3 regions of the Cellulomonas sp. PSBB021 genome follow, and region 2 is predicted to be linked to each of the others. Evidence: predicted binding sites of a transcription regulator. Region 2 holds the regulator's gene; each other region holds the start of a gene.
What was found. The regulator LexA, encoded in region 2, represses DNA repair genes until DNA is damaged. The targets are predictions, from matches to a motif close to TCGAACANNTGTTCGA.
Positions count from the first base shown of each region.

Region 1: a site for LexA is predicted at 2,341-2,356, ahead of CBP52_RS01850 (HNH endonuclease signature motif containing protein). Genes of this name have one in related genera too.
Region 3: a site for LexA is predicted at 1,985-2,000, ahead of CBP52_RS02590 (DUF222 domain-containing protein). Genes of this name have one in related genera too.

Region 1 is NZ_CP021430.1:414,665-419,721, reverse strand. Features, by position in the region: one part of gene CBP52_RS01855 (IS5 family transposase) at 1-481, opposite strand, end outside; one part of gene CBP52_RS01855 (IS5 family transposase) at 483-845, opposite strand; gene CBP52_RS01850 (HNH endonuclease signature motif containing protein) at 893-2,317, opposite strand; gene CBP52_RS01845 (dicarboxylate/amino acid:cation symporter) at 2,500-3,909, opposite strand; gene CBP52_RS01840 (amino acid permease) at 4,312-5,057, opposite strand, start outside.
Region 2 is NZ_CP021430.1:706,674-711,730, reverse strand. Features, by position in the region: partial or broken gene nrdR (transcriptional regulator NrdR) at 1-178, opposite strand, end outside; gene CBP52_RS03215 (LysM peptidoglycan-binding domain-containing protein) at 293-706, opposite strand; gene lexA (transcriptional repressor LexA) at 1,178-1,891, shown strand; gene CBP52_RS03205 (hypothetical protein) at 1,897-2,124, shown strand; gene CBP52_RS03200 (L-lactate dehydrogenase) at 2,189-3,202, opposite strand; gene CBP52_RS03195 (ATP-dependent DNA helicase) at 3,293-5,057, opposite strand, start outside.
Region 3 is NZ_CP021430.1:568,883-573,939, forward strand. Features, by position in the region: gene cofE (coenzyme F420-0:L-glutamate ligase) at 1-302, shown strand, start outside; gene CBP52_RS02590 (DUF222 domain-containing protein) at 404-1,831, opposite strand; gene CBP52_RS02595 (HhH-GPD-type base excision DNA repair protein) at 2,076-2,645, opposite strand; gene CBP52_RS02600 (ATP-binding cassette domain-containing protein) at 2,678-3,523, opposite strand; gene CBP52_RS02605 (putative F420-0 ABC transporter permease subunit) at 3,514-4,590, opposite strand; gene CBP52_RS02610 (putative F420-0 ABC transporter substrate-binding protein) at 4,598-5,057, opposite strand, start outside.

The DNA.
Region 1 (5,057 bases), 290 kb from region 2:
TGTCGTAGCGGGTGGCCAGTCCGCGCCACTGCTTGAGCAGGTTGAACGAGCGCTCGACGACGTTGCGCTTCTTGTAGGTCTCGCGGTCGAAGTTCGGCGGCCGTCCGCCTCGGGCGCCGCGACGTTTGCGGTTGGCCTGCTGGTCGGACGGTTCGGGGATGACGGCCGTGATCCCGCGTCGGCGCAGCATGGACCGGGTGCCGCGCGAGGAGTACGCCTTGTCTCCGAGCACGACGTCCGGCCTCGTGCGCGGGCGCCCGGCACCGACGCGCGGGACCCGGATGTCGGCCAGGACGGCCTCGAGCGCGCGCCCGTCGTGCGACTGACCCGGGGTCACCACCACAGCCAGCGGGCGGCCACGACCGTCGACGGCGTGATGGATCTTGCTGGTCAACCCGCCACGCGACCGTCCGATGCCGTGACCTGCAGGTTCACTGTGGACGGCGTCGCCACGCGGGTTCTTGTGATTCGACGAAGCCCCCTGTGTCCTGCTCGGGGCGGGTCGTGTTCGTCGCGTGCTGGTGAGCCCGATTGATCGTGGAGTCCACCGACACCGTCCAGTCGATCTGCCCGACGGCGTCGGCCTCGGCCAGCAGCTGAGCCCAGACCCGGTCCCACGTCCCGTCGTCGGCGAACCGCTTGTGCCGCTTCCACACTGTCTGCCACGGCCCGAACGCCTCACGAGGCAGGTCCCGCCACGGGATCCCGGTCCGGTACCGGTAGGCGATGCCCTCGACCACCGTGCGGTGATCACCGAACGGACGACCCACCTTGCCCACGTTCGAGGGCAGCAACGGCTCGATCCGCGCCCACTGCTCATCCGTCAACACCCGGAACCGACTCACGACCGCGAGTCTGACAGGCACCTCACCTCAGAGTTAGGAGACACGCCCTAGGGCGCAGCGTCGTCGCGGACTCGCGCGACGCGCGACCGACCCGCTTGCGGCGAGGTGGGGGCGGACAGGACGGGCTGCGGTCGCACCAGGTACCGGACACCGAGGTGCGATGTCCACTCGACGCCGCCGTCCGGAACACTGCGCCGCGCCTTCCACAGACCTTTCGTCTTGAGGTCATGGTGCCCCTTGCAGAGCGGTTGGAGGTTGTCGGCGCGGGTCTGCGGCGGGTCCCCGCTCGCCGCCGCGGCGGCCGGCGCCTCGCGCCAAGGCTCGACGTGGTCGAGCTCGCACGAGGCGGCCGGGCGGACGCAGCCGGGGAACGTGCAGGTCTGGTCGCGCGCCGAGACGTGCCCGCCGAGCACGCGGCCCGGCCGGTACGCGCGGGTGGACCGTTCGACGAGCGTCCCGTCCAGGGGGTCGGTCAGCAGGCGTCGCCAGGTGGCGTCCTGCGCGACCTGGCGTGCGACATCGGCGGGCAGCGGCCCGTACCCGGCGAGCTCGGCGGGGTTCTCGTCGAGGCCGAGCAGCGTCGAGGCCGCGACGGTCACCTGGACCTGCGGACGCGCGCCGCGCCTGCCGGGCACGGACGTCCCGCACGGGAGGGCCCCCTGGTCGGCGATCGTCCGGAAGATCGACACGAGCACGTCGGCGCGTCGCTGGTCGCGTGTGCGGTGGTCGTGGGCGTCGACGGGCTCGGTCGCCGCGTCGAGCACGGCCTTCACGAGCATGGCGTCCGGCGCAGGCACGAAGGCCGACACCCAGGCCATGCCGTCCGGCGCCCACCCGGTCTCGACGCGCCGCTGCTCGACGGCCCGGCGCGACCGTTCGCGCGCCGCGGCGGGGTCGACGGCGATGACCTCGCGCCGTACGACACGCCGCAGCTGCGTCGGCGTGAGGTCGCCGGCCCTCTCGGCCGCGATCTGCGCCACCGCGTTCGCTGCGGCGTCGACAGCCGCCACGTCGGGCAGCGCGTCGGTGCCGACGACGAGCGCGGCGAGCTCGTCGAGGACGGCGTCGACCTTGCGCGAGTCCATCGCACCGTCACGCAGCGCGGTCTCGACGGCGGGGAGCTCACCGAGGCCCGCGGCTCGTGAGACGAGCACCTGCGCGGCGGTGCGAGTGCTCGCTAGCGCCGAGGCGATCTCGTCGGCGAGCACGCCTGTCGCGTCGTACCCGCGCGCGACGAGTTCGCGGACGGCGCGCGCCTGCGCGGCGAGGGCCACCCCGACGAGCTGCTGCCACCCGACGACCTGCTCGAGGAGCGCGACGTCGTCGGCATCGCCCGCCTGCATGGCCTCCAGGAGCGCCGCGAGCTCGGACGCGGTCGCCCCGGGTCGCGGGAACACCGGCGGATGGGCCGGCCACTCGACCAGGGTGCGGCCGGGCATGGACGCGCGCATCGGCACCGATGTCTCCCGCACCGGACTCACCTCCTCCCCACTCCTCGAACAAGTGTTCCATCCGGCACGCACCCGCAAGGCCTCGGCGCGACATCTGTGGACGGGCTGTCGCACCAGGCGTCACCCCGCGCACCACGAAGGGCCCCGACCGCCCGCAGGCGATCGGGGCCCTTCGTGGTGCGCAGACGCCCGGAAGGCCGGCATCAGCCCACCGCGACCGGCTCACGGCTCGCGGCCGGGTCCTGCGCCTCGACGACCGTCACGGGCTCGTCGTCGGAGAACAGGTCCTCCACCGACGCGGACCGGTACCGCTCGAGGTCGAGGATGCCCTCGCGCCGTGCGACGACGGTCGGCACGAGCGCCTGGCCTGCGACGTTCACGGCGGTGCGGCCCATGTCGAGGATCGGGTCGATCGCGAGCAGCAGCCCGACGCCGGCGAGCGGCAGCCCCAGGGTCGAGAGCGTGAGCGTGAGCATGACGACCGCGCCGGTGAGACCGGCGGTGGCCGCGGACCCGACGACGGACACGAACGCGATGAGCAGGTAGTCCGTGACGGACAGGTCGATCCCGAAGATCTGGGCGACGAAGATCGCGGAGATGGCCGGGTAGATCGAGGCGCAACCGTCCATCTTGGTCGTCGCGCCGAGCGGCACGGCGAACGACGCGTACGAGGACGGCACGCCGAGGTTCCGCTCGGTGACGCGCTGCGTCACGGGCAGCGTGCCGACCGATGACCGCGAGACGAACGCGAGCTGGATCGCGGGCCACGCGCCGCGGAAGAACGACAGCACGTGCAGCCCGTGCGCCCGCAGGATCACGGGGTACACGACGAGCAGCACGACGAGCAGGCCGGTGTAGATCGCGGCGGCGTAGGTGGCGAGCGGCGAGAGCAGGTCCCACCCGTAGGTGGCGACGGCCTTGCCGATGAGGCCGAGGGTCCCGAGCGGCGCGAGGCGGATGACCCACCACAGGACCTTCTGGACCACGGCGAGCGCGGACCGGTTGAACGCGAGGAACGGCTCGGCCGCCTTGCCGGTGCGCAGCGCGGCGATGCCGACGACGAGCGCGACGACGACGATCTGCAGCACGTTGAACGAGATCGACGTGCTCGCGGTGCCGTCCTCGACCTGGGTCGAGGCGCCGAGACCGAGGAAGTTCCCCGGGATCAGACCGTTGAGGAAGTCGATCCAGGAGCCGGTCCTGGTGGGCTCGCTGCCGGTGCTGGGGTCGAGGGTGGAGCGCGCGCCGGGCTGGAACAGCAGCCCGAGGCCGATGCCCACGGCGACCGAGATCGCGGCGGTGATGGCGAACCACAGCAGCGTCTGGCCCGCGAGGCGGGCGGCGTTGGTGACGTGCCGCAGGTTCGCGATGGACGCGACGATGGCGAGGAAGACGAGCGGCGGGACGATCGCCTTGAGCAGGGTGACGAACGACGACCCGATGGTGTCGAGCGTGGTCGTCAGCCAGTTCTCGGAGCCGTCGGCGACGGGGCCCAGCCGGAGGGCGACCCAGCCGAGCAGCACGCCGAGGGCGAGGCCGAGCACCACCTGGACGGTGAAGGAGGGGAACCGCCGCCGCGTGCGGGCGGTCGGAGGGGTGGACGTGTCGGACACGTGGAGACCTTTCGAGGGCGCACGACGACGCGCGTCGTGCCGCGATCAGAGGGACGGCACCGGGGACGGGCGGAGCCCGACGAAGGTGCGCGGGCCGCGAGGGCGCGGCGGGGACGACCGACGCAGGAGGTCGGTGCGGAGCGCGGGCGTGACGCCGACGCGAGGAAGGGTCAGGCCGGGCGGGCCGGGCTCACCAGCTGCGTGCGCGGCGACAGAGCGCGCTGGCGACCAGGGACAGGTCGACGGCACGGCGCTCGGTCAGGTTCCACGCGCTCACGCGGAGCAGCTCCTCGGGGACGGGAGTTCGTCGAGAACTCGTCGGGCGCGCCTCGTCGTCCCAGGTCCGGGACGACAGCGCCCGTCGAGTGTACGACGACCGATTCATCCCACCAAAGAGCCAGGTCAGCCTGGCCGCACCGGCGTCCGCGCCGGCTCCTGGGCCTTCCCGACCCGCGAGTGCGCGCGGGAGTAGGTGAAGTAGATGACGAACCCGATCGCGAGCCACACGACGAACCGCAGCCACGTCTCGACGGGCAGGTTGAGCGCGAGGTAGAGGCAGATGGCGGCCGAGGCGATCGGCAGCACGGGCACCCACGGCACCCGGAACGCGCGCGGCAGGTCCGGGCGGGTGCGCCGGAGCACGATGACCCCGATGCTGACCAGGACGAACGCCGACAGCGTCCCGATGTTGACCATCTCCTCGAGCACGCCCACAGGGGTCAGCCCGGCGACGACCGCGCACACCGCCGTGACGATCGCGGTGATGACCCACGGCGTGCGGAACGTCGGGTGGACCTTCGCTAGGCCGGGCGGCAGCAGGTGGTCGCGGCTCATCGCGAACATCACGCGGGACGCGCCGATCATGAGCGTCAGCACCACGGTGGTCAGCCCCGCGACCGCGCCCGCGGAGATCACGGTCGCCATCCAGTCCTGCCCGTGCACCTCGAACGCGTTGGCGAGGGCGGCCTCGGGCGACAGCTCGTCGAACGGCACCATCCCGGTCACGACGAGCGCGACCGCGCAGTACAGGACCGTGCAGATGAGCAGCGAGCCGATGATGCCGATCGGCAGGTCGCGCTTCGGGTTGCGGGTCTCCTCGGCGGTCGTCGCGACGACGTCGAACCCGATGTAGGCGAAGAACACGAGCG
Region 2 (5,057 bases):
GGCTGAACGGCTCCGTGGCACCCGAGCGCTTCACGACCGACAGGCTGGTCGTCTCCACCGTGGTGAACCGGCGATTGCACGACGGGCACTGACGGCGACGGCGGATCGACGCGCCGTCGTCCGAGGTGCGGGAGTCGACCACCCGGGAGTCCGGGTGCCGGCAGAACGGGCAGTGCACCCTGGAGCCTCCTGCTGCATCGCTGTCGTCGGGCCGCGCTCGCGCGCGTCGCCCACGCGACCGTAGGCCACGCCTCCCCCTGCCGCAAGGCAGTGGCCCGCGAGGGCCCGCGGCTCAGCCGTGTGGGACGACGAGCTCCTGACCGGCGTCGACGTGTGTGCCCGACATGCCGTTGACCCGGACCAGCTCGCGGACCTGGTGCTGCACCGACTCGCCCGCCGCACGAGAGGAGGCGGCGATGTCCCACAGCGTGTCCCCGGTGCGCACGACGTAACGCTCGACCGTCGCGTCCGAGGTGGCACCCGCCGCGGCGTGCGACCCCAGCACGAACGCCATGCCGGAGAGGGCGAGCGCGAGGACCGTGACGACCGCACGCCCGCGGCGCGTCAGCCGCAGCGGCGCCTCGTCCGCGGAGCGGCCCGCCGTCGGCGCGGCCAGAGCCGCGGCACGCTCGCGGGAGGCCCGTGCCGGACGACCTGCTCGACGACCCGCACCGATCATGTCGGGTCCGATCACCATCGCGCTCATCGCTCTCCCTCTCCCTGACATCCGTCCACCGCGCCACGCGTCCGGCCGATCGTGCCGCCGGTGCGCCTACCGCGACTCCCGCGCGTCGTACGCGCGTTCGTCATACACGTGTTCGTCGTACGTCTGTACGAAGTTCTACCAGAGGCCTGCGACACGCGTCCAGAGATGTCGAACAGATGTTTGATATCGCCCGTCCACCTGCGTAGGCTTCCTGCCGAGGAACAGCGCACCACCGACCACTGACATCCCCCGCGACGAGGCCGTGGACCAGGGCCTTCACCGCCGGGGACGCCATCCGGCGGTGCGCACCGGGCGGCGGACCGACGACGCCCCGGAGAGGCCGGCCGACGGCGGTCGGTGGCAGGGCGGACTGGAGGGGTGGACGTGACGGACCAGCGAACCGAGGACGTGACCGGGCAGCAGCCCACCGGGGGCGACGCCACCGGCGGCTCCGTCGGCGGCGAGGGACGGCTGGGTACGGTGCACGAGCTGCCCGAGACCCCCCCGGGCCCGGACGGTCTGACGGCGCGTCAGCGCCTGGTCCTGCAGACGATCCGCGTCTCGGTCGAGACGCGCGGCTACCCGCCGAGCATGCGCGAGATCGGCGAGGCTGTCGGGCTGACGAGCCCGTCCAGCGTGAAGCACCAGCTCACGGCGCTCGAGCGCAAGGGGTACCTGCGGCGTGACCCCAAGCGCCCGCGGGCGATCGAGGTCGTGCACCCGGACGACTCGCGCGGCGTCCCGCAGTGGGGCGGCCAGGACACCCCCTCGCAGGTGTCGCTCGGGGACGGGGGCGAGGAGCAGCTCTCGGCGCCCGCGTACGTCCCGCTCGTCGGGCGGATCGCCGCCGGCGGCCCGATCCTCGCCGAGCAGGTGGTCGAGGACGTGTTCCCCCTGCCGCGCCAGCTGGTCGGAGAGGGCGAGCTCTTCATGCTCAAGGTCAGCGGCGACTCGATGGTCGACGCGGCGATCTGCGACGGCGACTGGGTGGTCGTGCGGCGTCAGCCCGTCGCGGAGAACGGCGAGATCGTCGCGGCGATGATCGACGGCGAGGCGACCGTCAAGACCCTGCGACGCGCGGACGGGCACGTGTGGCTCCTGCCCCACAACGCCGCCTACGCGCCCATCCCGGGCGACGACGCCACGATCCTCGGTCGCGTCGTCAGCGTGCTGCGGAGCCTGTGAGCGCCGTGCCCGGCCGACTGCCCGACCCGCCACCGGGGCTCGGTCGCCGCCTGGCGCAGCGGCTCGCCCACCCGTCCGACGACGAGCGCACGAACCGCGCACGCACGGACGAGACGAGCGACGCCAGCAGCACGGACAGCACCGGCAGCACCGACAGCACCGACAGCACCGACAGCACCGACGATGCTGCCGTCGCCGACGACCGCTGGGAGGACCGCACCTGGTCCGAGTGAGACGCCATGACGACGGACGACGGCCCGCCCCCGGATCCTCCGGGCGGCGGGCCGTCGTCGTCCGTCAGAAGCCGAAGCGCCGGGCGACGTCCCGCACGGCCTGGGCGGAGGAGCGCAGGCCGGAGAGCTCGTCGACGGACATGGGCACCGGCAGGCGGTCGAGCACCCCGGGCGAGCCGACGATCGACGGCACGGACAGGCAGACGTCGTCGATGCCGTAGTACCCGGTCAGGAGCGAGGAGACGGGCAGGACCCGGCGCTCGTCCTTGAGGATCGCCTCGATGATGCGCGACCCGGCGAGCGCGACCGCGTAGTTCGTCGCACCCTTGCCCTCGATGATCCGGTAGGCGGACTCGACGACCTCGCGCGCGATCTCGTCGCGCACCGCGCTGGTGAGCGGTCCCTCGCCCTCGATGCCCTGCCACTCGAGGAGGGGGATCGCGCCGATCGACGCCGAGCTCCACAGGGGCAGCTCGGAGTCGCCGTGCTCACCGGCGATGTACGCGTGCACGTTCTGCACGGCGACCCCGGTGTGCTTCGCGATGAGGTACCGCAGCCGGGAGGAGTCCAGCACGGTGCCGGACCCGAACAGCTGCGTGGGCGGCAGGCCGGAGATCTTGAGCGACGCGTAGGTCACGACGTCGACGGGGTTGGTCACCATCACGTAGACCGCGTTCGGCGCGACCTCGACGAGCGAGGGCAGGACCTTCCTGACGAGCCCGATGGTGGCCTCCGCGAGGTCCAGGCGCGTCTGGCCGGGCTTCTGCTTGGCGCCCGCGGTGAAGACGACCACGTCCGCGTCCGCGCAGACCGCGATGTCGTCGGACCCGACGACCTCGGCCATGGACATGAACTGGATGCCGTGGCCCAGGTCGAGCGCCTCGGCCTCGACCTTCGCCTTGTTGATGTCGAAGAGCGCGACGGTGCGCGCGGCGCCGCGCATCAGCGTCGCGTAGGCCATGGTCGAGCCGACGGCGCCGGCGCCGACGATCGCGACCTTCGACGTCCGCCGGTGGCTCGGGGCGCCGGAGAGGCTGGGCTCCTCGTCGGCGAGGCTCTCGGCGATCTGCTCGGACATCGTGGCGCCTCCTGGCATGGCGGTGGACGGGGGTGACGGGCCCATGACCTGCGCGTCCGCGCCCGGGGCCGTCCCTGGCAGGCTACCGGCTCAGGAGTCCCGCAGGCGCGTCAGCGCGGCGAGCGCGACGTCCCGGTCGGTCGTGCGCCAGAACGCCGGCATGGACCGGGCGAGGAACTCGCCGTACCGGGCGGTGGCGAGCCGCGGGTCCAGGACGGCGACCACGCCCTTGTCCTGCGGTCCGCGGACCAGGCGACCCGCGCCCTGAGCGAGGAGCAGCGCAGCGTGCGTCGCGGAGACGGCCATGAACCCGTTGCCCCCGGACCGGGCGACGACGTCGGCACGGGCGGAGCGAACGGGGTCGTCGGGACGGGGGAACGGGATCCGGTCGATGATGACGAGCCGGCACGCCCGGCCGGGGACGTCGACGCCCTGCCAGAGCGCGAGCGTCCCGAACAGGCAGGTCGGCTCGTCGGCGGCGAACCGTGCGACGAGGGTGGGCAGCTGGTCGTCGCCCTGCAGCAGCACGGGCACGTCGAGACGCTCGCGCATCGCCTCGGCGGCGGCGTTCGCCGCCCGGCGCGACGAGAACAGGCCGAGGGTCGCGCCGCCGGACGCGCGCACGAGCGCCTCGATCTCGTCGAGCTGCGCGTCGGTCGCGGGCTCGCGGCCGGGTGGCGGCAGGCGCCGGGCCACGTAGCAGATCCCCTGCCGCGGGTAGTCGAACGGGCTCCCGACGTCGAGGCCGCGCCAGCGCACCGGTCCCGTCGCGTCGGCGGGTGCGGGGTCGGCGCCGGGCACGCTCGTCGGTCCGACCGGTTCTGCGTCGGGCCGCAGCTCCAGACCGACCGACCGCGCCATCGGGTCGAACGACCCGCCGAGCGCGAGGGTCGCGGACGTGAGCACCGCGGTGCGTCCGGCGAGCAGCTGCGTGCGGATGAGCCCGTTGACGGACAACGGTGCCGCGAGCAGGCGCGTGGTGGTCGCGCCCGAGCGGTCCTCGCCGCGTGCGCACCACATCACGGTCCGGGCGAGGTCCTCGGGAGTGCCGGTCATGCGCTCGGCGGTCTCGAACAGGGTGAGGACCGCGGACTGGGCGACCTTGCGCCCGCCGTCCGCGGGCGCGCCGCCTGCGCTCCCGCCGGCCTCGGGCCGCAGCAGGGACAGCAGCGTGCGGGCCGCGTCCCGCACCGCCGCGACCGCGTCGTGCACCGCGGGTGGCAGCCCGTCGCTGAACCGCCCCTCGGGCAACGGGACGATCGCGCCCGCGAGCGCCTCCCCCGCGGCCTCGAGGTCGCTGCCGGGGACGCCGCCGTGGCGGCGCGCGACGCGGGCGGCGTGCTGCACGACGGGCAGCGAGAGCTCCGCGGTGGCCTGCGCGGTCACCCGGTCGGCGAGTTCGTGCGCCTCGTCGACGACGAGCACCTCGTGGTCCGGGAGGACGTGCGGGGAGCCGGACGCGGCGATGCCGAGCATCGCGTGGTTCGTCACGACGACGTCGGCCTCGCGAGCGGACGCCCGCGCGCGCTCCGGGAAGCACTCGTCGAGCTTGGGGCACGCGGACCCGATGCACTCGAGCGACGTGACGGACACCTGCCGCCACGCGCGGTCGGTGACGCCGGGGACCAGGTCGTCGCGGTCGCCGGTGTCGGTCTCCTGCGCCCACTCCCGCAGCCGCACGACCTGCTGGCCGAGGCTCGCGGGCGCCGCCTCCCCCGCGTCGGGGTGCTCCGCGGCGCCGGCACGCTCGGGGAGGTCGAACAGCGCGCCCTGGTCGTCCGCGGGGTACCCGCCCTCGACCTTGTGCAGGCACAGGTAGTTGTGCCAGCCCTTGAGCAGGGCGATGTGCGGCCGG
Region 3 (5,057 bases), 140 kb from region 2:
TGCGGGTCCTGGACGACCTGCGGGGCGAGTCCGACTCGTTCGGCCGTCCGCTGACCATGACCGTGACGGCTGTGGCCGACGAGGTCGCGGCCGCCGCCGAGCTCGTCAAGGGCAAGGCGGCGGGCCGCCCGCTCGCGATCGTCCGCGGCCTGGCCGCGCACGTGTTCGACGATGACGGCCCCGGCGCCCGGGTGCTCGTGCGCACGGGGGAACAGGACATGTTCCGCCAGGGCAGCGCCGAGGCCTACGCCCAGGGCTGGAAGGACGCCCTCGACGCCCGGCCCGAGTCCGACCCGAGCTGACGCCACGGCGCCGCGGGTCCCCGAGCCGACCCCGACGTCCGACGCCCGCGGCCGGGCCGGTGGCCCGGCGTCACGTCCGCTACCGGGCCGGTGGCCCTGCGTCACGTCCGCGCCCGGTCGTCGCGTGACGCGGGTGCGTTGACCGGCTCGCCTGAACGCTCACGGAACTCGTACCGGGCGGGTGGGGCCAGGCCCGCGGACGGGCCGACCTCGCCCGCCGGTCCCTCGCCGGGCGGGTGGGTCCGCCGGTCGACCGTCGGGTCCTGCTCGTGCACGTGGTGGTGATGGTGGCTGCACAGCAGCACGGCGTTCTCGAGATCGGAGCGCCCGCCGTCGCGGTGCCACCAGCGCATGTGGTGGACCTCGCAGAACCGCGGCACGACGGCACACCCGTTCCACGCGCACATCCGGTCGCGCGTGACCACCGCGGTGCGTTGGGCCGGGGTGAACATCCGGCGGGTCCGACCGACGTCCAGCGGCAGCCCTCGCGCGTCCATCACGACGCGCGTCATCGCGCAGTCGCACAACGCCGCGGCGAGCTCGGAGCGGCTCAGGACGGTGCCGTCCTCGGTCGTGGCCGCCGGCACCGGGACGTCCGGGAGGACCGACTGCGGCGGTGCGGTTCCGGTGGCGGAGCCGTCCGCGTCGGGACCTGTTGCCCGGCCGCCGGGTCCTGCGCGGTGCGCGAGCCGCCGCCGGACCTCGTCCCAGGTCGCCGCCGGGACGAGGAGGCTGACCTGGGCCACCGGGGCGCTCGCCGTCCCGCGGACCGTCTCCCCGTCGCGGGTGGTGGGACCGTGCCCGCCGCCGCGAGCGTCCGGGCCGGGTCCGTCGCCGTGGGCCCCCGGGCCGGGCTCGTCACCGCCGGGCGCCGGGCGGACGTCGGAGCGCAGGGCGTGCTGGGCGAGAGCGGCCAGGGCGTCCGCGCGGGCCTGCTCGTGGGTGCGCTCGTCGTCCTCGCGGTGGCCGGTCGCGTCGAGGGCGCGTGCGAGGATCTCGCCGCTCACCGGGTCGAGCCGCCCCTTGAGGAAGGTGCCGTCCGGGTGGTGGGTCACGTGCAGGAACCGCGCGCGTCGCGCGGCGGAGCGGGCGTCCTGAAGGCGGTCGTGGTCGTGCGAGGCCACCAGGGCCGCGAGCGAGCGCGCGAACTCCCGGACCTCCGTGCCCCGAGCGAGCTCCACGACCTGCGACTGCGTCGCTCCCTCGCGGAGCACGGCGGCGACGGTCTCGCTCGCGTCGTGCATCGTGCGCGCGAGCACGTCCGCGTGGCCCACGGGCATGACGTTGCGGCCGACGGCCTCACGCACCTGGTCGAGCTCGGCGAGCGCCTGCGCGGTGCCGACCTCACGCGCCGCGTGGAACCGCGACGTTCCGGTGAGCCGGGCGCGCGTGTCGAGGAAGGCCCGCTCGCCCCGACGGCCGCCGCGGAGTCGCGCTGCGCGACGAGCACGGGGGAGCGCAGCGTCGCGACGAGACCCGGCACGTGGTCCAGCACCCGCAGCACCCGGGCCCGCACCGCAGGGGCCCAGGCTGCTGCGCCGCGCGACCGGACGCTCGCCTCCGCGAGCAGCGCGACCACCGACTCGAGCGTCGCGAGGAGCGCCTCCCCGTCTTCGTCGGGACGGAAGTTCGAGGGCACGACGGCGCGGTCGGCGGACCGGCCCGCCTCGACACCACCGCTCTCGAACACGTGTTCGATACTACGCGCATCGGGACGAGCCGGACATCGTCGTCCACAGACCGGACGACGTGGAGGACCGAGCCTGCGTGGCGTCAGCGAGCCTTCGCAGCCGCCTTCGCGGCCTTCTTCGTCTCCCGCACCTGGCCGAGCGAGACCGCGTCGGTCACGTCGGCGATCGACCGCCGCGAACCGTCCTCGCCGTAGGCGCCGGCCGCCTCCCGCCAGCCGGCGGGCTGCACGCCGCGCTGCTTGCCGAGCAGCGCGAGGAAGATCCGGGCCTTCTGCTCGCCGAACCCGGGCAGCGCACGCAGCCGCTTGAGCACCGTCGCGCCGTCGGGGTCGCCGTCCGTCCAGATGCGGGTCACGTCGCCGTCGTACTCGTCGACAACCGCACGCGCGACGGCCTGGATGCGCCCGGCCATCGAGCCGGGGTAGCGGTGCACCGCCGGGGGAGTCGCACACAGGGCCGCGAACTCGTCGGGGTCGGCGTGCGCGACAGCCTCGGGCGACAGCGTGCCGAGCCGGTCGAGGATCTTCGCGGGACCCGCGAACGCCGCCTCCATCGGGTACTGCTGGTCGAGGAGCATTCCGATCAGCAGCGCGAAGGGGTCGGAGTCGAGTAGCTGGTCCGCGGCCGCGTCGCCGGTCATCCAGAGCGCCATGGCGGCCATTGTCCCCGGCCCGGCGCCGGGCGTCACGCGCGCCCGGTGAGTGCGATGACGGGCCGGCCCGTGCGCGGGTGCACCAGGACGTCCGCGTCGACGCCGTACACCTCGCGCAGCAGCGGCGGCGTGAGCACGTCGGCCGGCGGGCCCGCGGCGACCAGGCGTCCGTCGGCGAGCACGAGCACGTGCGCGCAGAACGCCGCGGCGAGGTTGAGGTCGTGCAGCGCGGCGACGGTCGTGACGCCCAGGTCCCGGACGAACGCGAGCAGCGCGAGCTGCGCGGACACGTCGAGGTGGTTGGTCGGCTCGTCGAGCAGCAGCAGCTCGGGCTCCTGCGCGAGCGCCCGCGCGACGTGCACGCGCTGCCGTTCGCCGCCGGACAGCGTGGACCACGTGCGGTCCACCAGGTGCGCGGCGCTCGCGGCCCGCAGCGCACGCAGCACCGCGCCGTCGTCGGGGTCCGTGCCCCACAGCGAGCGGTAGGGGATGCGGCCGAGCGCGACGACCTCGCGCACGGTGAGCGGCACCGTCGCGCTGGACTCCTGCTCGAGCAGCGCGACGCGCCGGGCGCGCAGGCGCCGGTCCAGCGTGTGCACGGGCGTGCGGCGAGCCCCCGGAGCACCGTCCGACGACGAGCGGTCGGCCGACGTGCGGTCCGACGACGTGCGCTCCGACGACCCGGGCGCAGCGGGGACGAGGACCGCTCCCGCATCGGGCGGCAGCAGGCCCGCCACGAGCCGCAGCAGCGTCGTCTTGCCGGCACCGTTCGGCCCGAGCAGCCCGGTGAGCGCACCGGCCGGGGGAGTCGCGTCGACCCCGTCGACCACCCACCGCCCGCCGAGCCGGACACCGACCCCGGAGATCGTCAGCTCCACGCCGTCCCCCGTCCCCGCCGCAGCAGCACGGCGAACACGGGCACGCCGACCATCGCGGTGACGATGCCCACGGGCAGCTCGCGCGGCGCGAAGACGGTCCGGGCGAGCGTGTCGGCCCAGACGAGGAACGTCGCGCCCGTGAGCGCGGCGACGGGCAGCAGGCGGCGGTGCGTGGGGCCGGTGAGCACGGACACGGCGTGCGGCAGGATCAGCCCGACGAACCCGATGGCGCCGCTCACGGCGACCATCGCACCGGTGAGCAGCGCGACGAGCGTCATGAGCGTCCACCGCGTGCGGTCGACGTCGATGCCGAGCGCGGCGGCGGCGGTGTCGCCGAACGCGAACGCGTCGAGGCGGCCGCCGACGACCATCAGCACGGACCCGACCACGAGCAGCGCGCTGCCGGCGATGGCGACCGACGGCCACGTGGCGCCCGCGAGCGACCCGAGGAGCCAGGACAGGATCTCGCGGTAGGAGTCCCCGGTCGCGGTCCAGAAGATGACGAACGACGTGCCCGCGGCCGCGAGCTGGGACACGGCGAGCCCCGCGAGCACGGCGCGCGTGGGGGTGACGGACCCGGCGGTGCGCGCGAGCGTCAGGGTCGCGACGAGCGCGGCGACCGCACCGGCGAACGCGGCGACGGGCAGCAGGAGCGACACGCCGACGACGAGCACGGCGACCGCCCCGAGCGACGCGCCCGACGAGAGCCCGAGCAGGTACGGGTCGGCCAGCGGGTTGCGCGTGAGCGACTGCATCACGGCGCCGCCGGTCGCGAGCCCCGCGCCGACGGCGGCCGCGGTGAGCACGCGCGGTGCGCGCAGGTCCCACACGATCGCGTCGTGCAGCGCGGGGACGTCCCCGACGAACCCGAGGTGGTGGCCGACGACACGCGCGACCTGCCCGACGCCGAGCGCGGCGGGCCCGATCGTGACCGTGACGAGCAGGCTCAGGACGAGCAGGAGGAGGCCGCCGACGACGAGCGCCGCGAGCGGCGGCCGACGCGGGGGTCGCCGCTCGTCACCGCGCAGGTCGGCGCCGGGCGTCCCGGTCCTCGTCGTGCCCCGCACGCCGCGGTCAGCCCAGGCCCAGGGCGCGCGCCTGCTCGACGATCGACGCGACGGTGTCGGCGTTGCGCACGCCCGCCTCGCTCGCGGCGAACGGCACGACGACGTAGCGCTCCTGCTGCACGGCCTGCAGCGCGGCGGTGGCCGGGTTCGCGGCGAGCGCGGCCTTCTTGTCCGCGGCGGTGTTCCACGTCGAGTCGACGAGCACCAGCACGTCGGGGTCGGCCGCGACGACCTGCTCCCAGCCGACCGACGTCCACGTGTCGTGCACGTCGGCGAACACGTTGGTCAGCCCCGCGGCGTCGAGCAGCATCGCGGGCGCGCCGATGCCCGCGCCGACGAACGGGGTGTCGGTGCCGGACGACCACCACACGACGCTCGCGCCGTCGAGCGGGTCGACGCCGTCGAGCGTGGCCTGCTGCGCGGCGACCACCTGCTCGGCGGCCTCGGGCTCGCCGAGCAGGGCGCCC